Regions from separate parts of the Aeromonas popoffii genome, predicted to be linked through region 2. Evidence: riboswitches for the same ligand, from Rfam matches in the RefSeq annotation. Region 2 holds a riboswitch; each other region holds the start of a gene.
The links. A riboswitch is a leader RNA that binds a small molecule or an ion and turns the genes downstream of it on or off. The one in region 2 is predicted to bind cyclic di-GMP.
Positions count from the first base shown of each region.

Region 1: another riboswitch for cyclic di-GMP. It lies ahead of WJM78_RS16500 (glycosyl hydrolase family 18 protein); the one in region 2 lies ahead of WJM78_RS20725 (fimbrial protein).
Region 3: another riboswitch for cyclic di-GMP. It lies ahead of WJM78_RS03295 (glycosyl hydrolase family 18 protein); the one in region 2 lies ahead of WJM78_RS20725 (fimbrial protein).

Region 1 is NZ_CP149129.1:3,617,060-3,620,339, reverse strand. Features, by position in the region: gene WJM78_RS16505 (ExeM/NucH family extracellular endonuclease) at 1-1,164, opposite strand, end outside; cyclic di-GMP riboswitch class I at 1,461-1,546, shown strand; gene WJM78_RS16500 (glycosyl hydrolase family 18 protein) at 1,695-3,280, shown strand, end outside.
Region 2 is NZ_CP149129.1:4,466,964-4,470,243, reverse strand. Features, by position in the region: gene WJM78_RS20730 (collagenase) at 1-660, opposite strand, end outside; gene WJM78_RS20725 (fimbrial protein) at 1,159-1,491, opposite strand; cyclic di-GMP riboswitch class I at 1,579-1,665, opposite strand; gene WJM78_RS20720 (fimbrial protein) at 2,776-3,280, shown strand, end outside.
Region 3 is NZ_CP149129.1:693,729-697,008, reverse strand. Features, by position in the region: gene WJM78_RS03295 (glycosyl hydrolase family 18 protein) at 1-1,529, opposite strand, end outside; cyclic di-GMP riboswitch class I at 1,641-1,728, opposite strand; gene WJM78_RS03290 (PAS domain-containing hybrid sensor histidine kinase/response regulator) at 1,902-3,280, opposite strand, start outside.

The DNA.
Region 1 (3,280 bases), 850 kb from region 2:
CATCTCCATCAGGCCGAGCAGATCGGCATCCATCTCCGTGATGGCGTTGACTATCTTGGCACGCTGTTTCTGGAAGTCCTCCAGGTTTTTGGCGCCGCGGTTGCAGCCCTTGGCGCTGTCCGCATCCGCCTGATCCTTGCACAGCACATTGAGGGCTCCCCCCACGCTGGAGTGGCTGGTAAAGTAGTTGAGCACGTTGAAGCTGCCGATACGCAAGTCGGTGCCATCGGCACGGGCCGGTGCGCTCTGGCGATCGTTATCGCTGGTGCGCAGCAGATCGCCGGCGGTGATCACCTGATCCTGCGGCACTATCAACCGGTATTCGTTGTAGCTGTAGCCCACCAGCGCATCCAGATTGACCGGGGCATCGCCGATGCGCAGATAACCCTGCTCCGGATCCCAGCCCGGCAGCCAGGGCAGTTTGCCATCGGCGGCCTTGAAGTCAGACTCGAGGAATACCCGGTTGCGGGCATTGGCCCTGGCCAGCGCCTTGGCTTCCTTGCTGTCGGCGGCATGCAGCTGGGTCGGCTTCATCAGCGGTGCCTGGTGTGACAGCACCAGATTGTTGCGTTTGGCGGCGTAGTCATAGCTGAAGTTGCGGCTTACCTTGAGCGCGCTGTCAGCATCAAGGCGTACCCGCATCCCTTCGTGACGCTCCAGCGCCCGGGCCAGGGTCTCGTTTTCCAGTACCCGCAGCGGCGCGGCGGCAGGCACAGAGCCCTGAGCGAGAACCTGCAGACGCGGGGCGCCGCTGTCAACGACCGGCTTGAGCTGGGTGTGGTTGTAGTACTCCTCGACCTTGGCCTCCAGACAGACTTCGGCACCCGGCTTGATGTCCGGGTACTTGCTGGCGAAGTTTTTGTCGTTGAGGTAGACGAAGATGCCATCCGACGTCTGGGGGTTGTCATCCCCTTGCAGATCCTGCAGGTAGAAACCCTTGTTGATACTCTCACCAAGTGCCGTGACCACCGCCTTGACCGTGACGCTCTGGGCGCTTTCGAACTTGCCATCGGGGATAAGGGGACTCTTGCCACCAATGCCCTGGATGACGGGGATGGGAGTGAGGGCACTGTCAGCCGGGCAGCTGAAGCTGGCGGCATGGAGGGATGGGGAGGCGATCGCAAGCCCCACGGCCAGCGACAGCAGGGTACGTGTTCCTTTCATAACGGTTCCTTTTTTATTTTTTGCCAGTGTTTCCATAGCCTTGGCACCTTGACCAAGGGCGCGCATTGTCACATTTCTGGCACGTCATACCAGTGAGCCAACGCACATTACCGGGATGCAAATGAGGGCAGTGCTGGTTTTTTTGACCTGACTAACGTTATGAAATTAATGACAAAATCATTAATTCACTGTTCTCGGGAAAGTGTGATCTGGCTTGCATCCACATATTTTTCTTCGAGAATGAAGATTGAGACTCTGCTGGTTGATTCCTATACTCGGCTTGTTCCTCACGGAACCCAGGTAAAGGGCAAACCGGTCGAAATGCCGGGACGCAATGCCTCCGGTCTCCAGATCAGTCGATCCAGATAGCGGGGCTTCCCAGGGTGAAGGTGGTGTTTGTGGCACGTCCATTGCCAGTTGTCTGCTCCCATCACGCCGGTTGCGCTTGTTCTTTGCCCTGGTGACCAATGCCAAGACAAAACAAGGAAGATAACAATATGCAACAGACCTTAAGGCCCAGCAGGCTTGCCATGCTGGTGGCCCTGGCTGCCATGCCCGCTTGGGCACAAGCCGCTTATCCCGCCTATCAGGCCGGCACCGCTTACAAGGCTGGCGATGTGGTCAGCAACGCAGGCGCTCTCTACGAATGCAAAGAATTTCCCTATTCCGGCTGGTGCGGGGCATCCCCCTATCACTATGCCCCCGGTGTGGGTGCAGTCTGGGCCGATGCCTGGAAGCTGTTCAACGACGGCGGCACGAATCCGGGCCTTGGGCTGGCAATCAGTTCGCCCGCCCTTGGTAGCGTTTTCAACGAAGGTGTACCCGTGGCCCTTGCGGTCACCCTGAGCGGCAACAGCAGCGCCCTGGTCAAGGTCGAGTATCTGATCGATGGTCAGCAGGTGGCGGTCAGCAGCGGGGCCCCCTGGTCGGCCAGCTGGGTCGCTACCGGTGTCGGCCCCCATCAACTCAAATCTCGTGGGCTGGACAAGGATGGCGCCGTGCTGAGCGAGGCGGATGCCAGCTTCAGCGTCAATGCCGTGGTCGCGCCAGAGGCGCCCGGGGTGAGTATCAGCAGCCCGGCCAGCGGTGCCAAGGTGACCCTGGGGCGCAGCGTGGCGGTCAGTGGCAATGTCACCGATGCCAACAATGACGTGGCCAGGGTCGAGCTCTACGTGGATGGCAAGAAAGTCGGTGAAGACGTCAGCGCCCCCTGGCAGGTGAGCTGGACGCCCCAGAGCAAGGGGGCTGCCGCCCTCAAGCTGGTGGCGACCGACAAGGAAAATCTGGTGGGCGAGTCTGCCCAGGTCGATGTGCAGGTGGAAGAGGCGGCGCTGCCGCCCACCGGTGGCAACCTCTCTTGTGACATTCGCCAGATCTATCGCCCGGACGGTTACGAGTGCATGGGGGATGACCACGCCCGCCGGGTGATCGGTTACTTCACCTCTTGGCGCACTGGCAAGAATGGCCTGCCCGCCTACCTGGTGAACGACATCCCCTGGGACAAGCTCACCCACATCAACTACGCCTTCGCGGCGGTGGACGAGCAGAGTCACCAGATCAAGGTGGATGATGCAGCCACCAAGCTGACTTGGGATGGTGTGCCGGGCGCCGAGATGGATCCCGAATTCGCCTATCAGGGCCACTTCAACCTGATCTCCAAGTACAAGAAGCAGTATCCGGACGTGAAGACCCTTATCTCGGTAGGGGGCTGGGCCGATACCCGCGGCTTCTACACCGCCACCACCAAGGGCGACTGCTCGGTCAATACAGCCGGCATCAACGCCTTTGCCGATTCGGCGGTGAGTTTCATCCGCCAGTACGGTTTCGATGGGGTGGATGTGGACTACGAGTACCCCACCTCCATGAAGGATGCAGGCAACCCCAACGACTTCCCGCTCTCCAACCAGTGCCGTGCCAAGCTGTTTGCCAACTACGAGGTGCTGATGAAGACACTGCGGGCGCGGCTCGACAATGCCGGTATCGAGGATGGTCGCAAGTACATGCTGACCATAGCTTCACCGGCGTCAGCCTACCTGCTGCGCGGCATGGAGAACTTCCAGGTCACCCAGTATCTGGATTACGTCAACCTGATGACCTATGACTTCCACGGTGCCTG
Region 2 (3,280 bases):
CACCTGGCGGGCGGCCTGACTACCGGCCACAGGTTGCAGGCGGAAGAAGATCTGCTCGAGGCGGCCATTCCGCTCGTTGGGGGACTCTTCCAGTACATTCAGTTGCTGCCAGTTTTGCGGCTGATATTGCCAAACCTGTTCGTTACAGCGGCCCTGGGCATTGAGCTTGCAGCGATCCAGCTCCTGCTCGCTGTGACTCAGGATGATGCGCTCGGCCAACGACAGACGATCCTGACGCGGAGCGGTCGGGGTGCCCGTCAGGGGTTCCCAGCGGCCTTGTTTCATGCCGTAGCCAAAGTCATAGCTGCTGGCCGGGATGGCCTTGCCTACCGGCACTACCTGCTCGCAGAGGAGGTAGCGGATCTGCCAACCCTGCTCGATTTTGAGCTGCGGTTTGCCGCACTGCTGCTCTGCCAGCGCGGTCAGATTGGCACCGCTCCAGTCGAAGCGGCGATAGACCCGCAGTTGCTGATAGGGGGCATCGTCATTACGGGCGCTGAGCTCGTAGTTGACTTCGGTGATCCGATCGCTCAGTTGGCGGCTCGATTCACTGTCCAGCCGGTATGCTTGCCAGTCGGTGGGGGAGTAATTGGCCAGCGCCGAAGTGGCGAGCAGGCCCGGTGCTGCCAGAAGCAGCAACCTTGTACCCAGATAGTTCATTTTTATCCCTTTAGATGAGAGTCTGCGTTGTTATCGCGGGCAATGTACTAAGTTCCAAAAGGCTATCAACTCACCAATCAGGCGATATAAATCATTTATTTAGCTTGGTTCATAACAAAACAAGCCCCATTGGGGGCTGCAGTGATAGCAAGGACTCATCTGCCATCTGGGGGGGGGCTAAGCATCCAGCCTGTTAAGGCCAGGTGTCAGGTATCGCCGGTACGGCGTGAGCCATGGCTCCTGCGCCCGGATAGAGAGCAGGTTGGTGCATGCGATTAGAGGGGGAGGTATAGAAAAGGTACAAAAAGGAGGGCCCCCTGGTACAGGGGACAATAACAGTATGCGAGGTCAGGACGCGGGAGCTCGCTGCTGACAAGAGCACAACAAGGCAGCTGAGGACCCCAGTCCTTCTGTCTACAGCCCTTGGTCAGCAGGTCATGGACAAACTGGTGCACTTGCCCGGGAATGCAAGCGATCTGGCGCTGCGACTTCGTGCTGTTAGAGGTAGCTCACAGTCACTATGGCCATCTTGGCGCTGCCCTCTGACAATTTGTAATTCAGGGTGCTGTTGAGAGTGTTGAGGCTGCCAGCTTGCTGCAGGCTGGCCAAATCCAGGGTCTGGCGCTGAATGCCTGAATAGCAGGTCACGCTGTTGTCCGAAAAATCACACGGCGTTTCGTAGATGGTCCCGGTGAAGGTCACGCTGCCATCGTGAGCTGAGGCTGTGCCGGGCAGCAGTGCGGCGCCAAGCAGCAAGGCGGTGGCGGCAGAGGAGGCGTAACTGAGAATGCTTTTGCGGATGGAACCGGTAGAGGCGTTGGAAGTGTTCATTTTATGTCCTTTTCGTTACATGTGTTGTACGAAAAGGGCAACGCAATCAAAGAGAATGGCATACAGCTTATGACATCACTCTTCTCAGATGGCAGCTCCGCTGTCTTAGGTATTGAAACCCTTAGACCGGTGGCTTTGCGTCCCGACCTTTCGACCGGTTTGCCCTTTACTCTATGTGTAGATGATAACACCCTACTTTGAGAAATCAATCAGCATAAAAACATGAGATATGGGTCACAGATAGCAGAAATCATGAGTGTCCAGATGAGAGAGATATATTGGTGACCTACTGAGGAAATAGAGTGGTTGAATATCAATATGAACATTATAAAACAGTGCGACAGTGAAAATATGCTCGTCTATTGCATTATCTGGCTTTAATAGTGAGGTTGTTCATCCGTAGCACATAACTGATATATTTATTTTTCTTATACACAATATGCTTTTATTATGATTACCTGATTACCTGATTACCTGATTACCTGATTACCTGATTACCTGATTACCTGATTACCTGATTACCTGATTACCTGATTACCTGATTACCTGATTACCTGATTACCTGATTACCTGATTACCTGATTACCTGATTACCTGATTACCTGATTACCTGATTACCTGATTACCTGATTACCTGATTACCTGATTACCTGATTACCTGATTACCTGATTACCTGATTACCTGATTACCTGATTACCTGATTACCTGATTACCTGATTACCTGATTACCTGGCAAAGAGGAGAGAGGCTGCCAGCTTGGTTATGGTGTTTATTTTTAGTGAGCTATGTTGGTTTTTTGTTAATTTGATTTTTAATGTGAGGTTGCTGTAAAAATGGCCATGTTGATCGCGCAGCGTATAAAGTAGTTAATTGTTTTTCATTATTTGTAAATGTCACTTTTGTTTGCAAGTTGATGATTTTCAAGTGTTTATTTTGGGATTTATAAAAATCAAAATGTATTTGATGTGCATCAAATGTGTCGTTAATTTGACCGCCAAGCAAAGTTGAATACAGTTGAATTCAGTTTTCTGTACGGATGACATGGATGTGTGTCGTCTTGCAGATGAGAGGTGGCGGGAACTGCCTATAAATATTGAAAATAGCTTTTTCCTTTGCTTGTTTAACATGCCCGGATAATTGTACTGGTGACCATTTCTCATTAATGAGGCATAGGTCTGCTGACAGTTGCTGAGCAATGATATGGCGGTATCATCGAACATCATGACTCCAGCTTGATCTAGATGATGCCGCATAACAACACACGTTAATGTAGGTATATACGAATGAACGCTAATAAAATTCTGGTTGCTATGGGTGTTGGTTCCATGCTGCTGTGCGGCTCTGCTATTGCTGCCGGCACTACTGGGTCAGGTAAAGTCACCTTTAACGGTGAAATCATCAATGCACCTTGCTCCGTAGACAGTGATTCTGTTGACCAAACTGTATATTTGGGCCAGATCAGCACCAAACAGCTGGCCAAAGGTGGTGAGTCCAATGAAGAGAATGGGAAGTTCAGTATCAAGCTGCTGAACTGCGAACTCAGTGAGACTGACGATGCCATTAAAGTGACCTTCAGCGGTGCCAAAGATCCTGTCGACCCCAGCCTGCTGGTGATCGGTGGTCAGGCTGCTGGTGCCGGTATCAAGATGATCGCTCCGGGTGGTGCTACCGTTGTTTTGGGCCAGCCTACCGCTGCCTACGCACTGTCACCTGGTGACAACGAGCTGCCCTTCACCGCCGTGCTGAAAGGTTATGCCGTACATGATGCTAAAAACCCGCTGAGAGCTG
Region 3 (3,280 bases), 1.1 Mb from region 2:
AACACATAGGGCGCCTCGGCCGCCTCGTCGTAGCTGTACTGCCAGTCCCCGGCCATCTTGCCCTTGGCGATGCCGCGATAATCGATGACCCCCTTCTCCCAGATCCCTTCCGCCTCGCTGCCCGCAATCGGGCCGGTGGCGGTGCCGGTGAAGGGGTTGTTGCCCTGATAGCCGCTGACACCGGTCCAGCCACGGCCATACATGGCCGCGCCTACCACGACTTTGCCCGGATCCACGCCCTGGCCCAGCAGCGCCTTCACCCCCTTGTCGGTGGTGTACTTGGTGTTGGGATCCCAGCTCGCCTCATAGAGCGCGGTCTGGTGGCCCAGCCCTGTGTTGGTCCAGGCACCGTTGAAGTCGTAGCTCATCAGGAAGAGATGATTCATGTATTGCTGGGCAGCGCGATAGTCCACCTTGGCAATCTTGTCACCGCCAGCGCTGATGGCGGAGGTGAGCTCGTAGGTGCGGCCCGTCTCTGCGCTCAGCTCATCGAGCATGGCGCGCAGCTCCTTCATCAGCAGCACATAAGTCTCGCCATCAGAGGCGCTGCCCAGTTTGGGGTTGGCCCCCTGCCCCCCCGGGAACTCCCAGTCGATATCCACCCCGTCGAAGAATTTCCAGGTCTGTAAATACTCTTTCACCGAAGCGACGAAGGTGTCGCGTTTGGTCTTGTCACCGAAGAAGAAGAAGGGGTCGGAGAGGGTCCACCCGCCGATGGAGGGGAGAATTTTCAGGTCAGGATAGGCCTTCTTGAGCGCCATCAGGTTGCCGAAGTTGCCCTTGTAGGGCTCGTCATGGGCGGTAAGGCTGCCTTGCGGCATCTGGATGGCCGCCCAAGGATCGTGGATGGAGACCTTGAAATCCTCACGCCCGGCGCAGGATCGTTGCAGCGCCTCGAAACTGCCCGCGATCTCTTTCAGGCTGTCGTTGATGCCATTGCCGCCGCAGATGGGAGTAAAGCCATAGAGTATGTGAGTCAGGTTCTGGGCCGGAACCTTGTCCACGGTGAACTTGCGGCCATAGACACCCCACTCCACGTAGTAGGCCCCCACCACCTTGCCGGACTTGTTGGCGTAAGGCTTGTTGTTCTCCTGCAGCGGTGCCTTGAGCGGCACCAGGTGGCTGCCGTCGGTGTCCGCCACCAGGATCGCTTTTTTGTCGGAGAGAGTGCAACCGTCGGCGTTACACAGGGCCACCTGCATCTGGTAGCGGCCCCCCTTGGTCACCTTGAAATTGGCGGTGCCGGCGGCGGATGCGGCACCGGACCACACCTCCTTGCCATCGAGTAACACCTTGGCCGTCTGGCCAACGTCACCGGACCAGAGGTTCCAGCTCACGCTGACCTGGGCGCCATCCTTGTGGACAGTCACCAGCTTGTTGTAGGAGGTGGCGGCTTGATCCACTTCGACGATGGCGAACTTGGTTTCGCCCCAGCCTATGGTGGGTTTGCCGGGTGCGGCTGCGAACGCGGAGGAGGCACACAGGCCCCCGACCAACAATGCCAGTAATGAGGGTTTTGGACTTAACATAGTTGAATATCCTTATTTCGTTCTTGGAATAAACAACGAAAAAGGCAACGCCAACCTGACAGGTCACGTAGACAACATCGCACCATGGCTTGGCCCATGGGCGAAACAACCTGTGGTGGCCCCGCTATCTTAGGTACTGCTGACCCTTAGACCGGAAGCTTTGCGTCCCGAACTTTCGTCCGGTTTGCCTTTGGCACAACTTGATTTGCGACAAAAAATAATCGCCAGTTGACTATAAGAAGTTAAATAAGGAAGGGCAAACCAACGACCGGTTATTAATAGACCACATGTGATCGATAAAGAGCCTCAAAAGAGAAGAAACAGCGCCTCATTGAGCAAAAAAACACCAACCCTACCCCCTCAAGGTCGCGATTAAAAATAAGACGAATTACTTGTTTCGTGATCATCATCAAGTTTGGCCGGCCGCAATATGCTGTTCATCAGCGCCCGCAACTTGAGCGGTTTGACCGGTTTACTGATATAGCCGTAACCGTGTTCACGGATCTGTGCCTGCAACCCGCTCTTGCGATCCGCGCTGATGATGATGCCGCCGATGTCGTTGCCATGGGCGAGGCGCAGCATGTGCAGCGCCTGCAAGCCTGTCTTGCCGTCATCCAGGTGGTAATCGGACAACACCAGCTGCGGCAGGAAGCCACCGGCGATGAGATCCTCAGCCTGAACCAGGCTCTGGGCGCAGACCACCTCGCAGCCCCAGCGCCCCAGCAGGGAGTGCATGGCGATGAGGATATCGCTCTCGTTGTCGATACAGAGCACCCGGACCCCCTCCAGCTGGCTGTCCCGCAGGGCGGGGGCCGCCACCTGCGTCGTTGCGACAGGACGGGTCGCCAGGTTGAGGGTGATGGCAAACACGGATCCCCTCCCCGGCCAGCTGCGCAGAGTCAGGTTGTGGCCCAGCACCAGGGCGATACCGCGGGCGATGGCGAGCCCCAGCCCCAATCCCTGCTCCTTGGCGGTGCGGGAGTGATCGAGACGGGAGAACTCGTCGAAAATGTCCTCCTGCTTGTCGGCCGGAATGCCGGGGCCGTTGTCCCACACCTCGATGCTCACCTTGTCCCCCATCCGGCGGCAACCGAGCAACACACGGCCGCCCGGGTTGTAGCGAAACGCATTGGTGAGGAAGTTTTGCAGCACCCGGCGCAGCAGGCGCACATCGCTGTACACGGCCAGCTTGCTCTCCACCACCGAGAACTGTATGCCCCCCGCCTGGGCCAGCACCCCGAACTCCGCCTTGAGGTTGGCAAGCACGTCGTGCAAGGCGAAATCCAGCTTCCTGGCCTTGAACTTGCCTGCTTCGAGGCGCGAGATATCGAGCAGATCCGTGATGAGATCCTCGGTCGCCCCCAGCGCATCGTCGATGTGACGGGCGATGCGGGCCGTCTCATCCCGGGGCGGCAACATCTCCAGCAAGGAAGAGGTGAACAGCCTGGCGGCGTTGAGCGGCTGGGTCAGATCGTGGCTCACCGCCGCCAGGAAGCGGCTTTTGGAGTGGTTGGCCCGCTCCACCTGCTGGTTCACCAGCAGCAGCTGACGGTTGAGTTCGGAGAGCTCGTGAGTGCGTTCAGCCACCCGCGCCTCCAGGTGTTCGTTGGCTTCGCGCAGCACCCGCTCGGCGTCGCGAAACGGGGTAATGTCGGTAAAGGTCATGACGAAACCGCCAGCTGGCATGGGGTTGCCCTGCATCTCGATCACCCGGCCATCGGGTCGCTCCCGCGCCGAGATGTGGGGGCTGC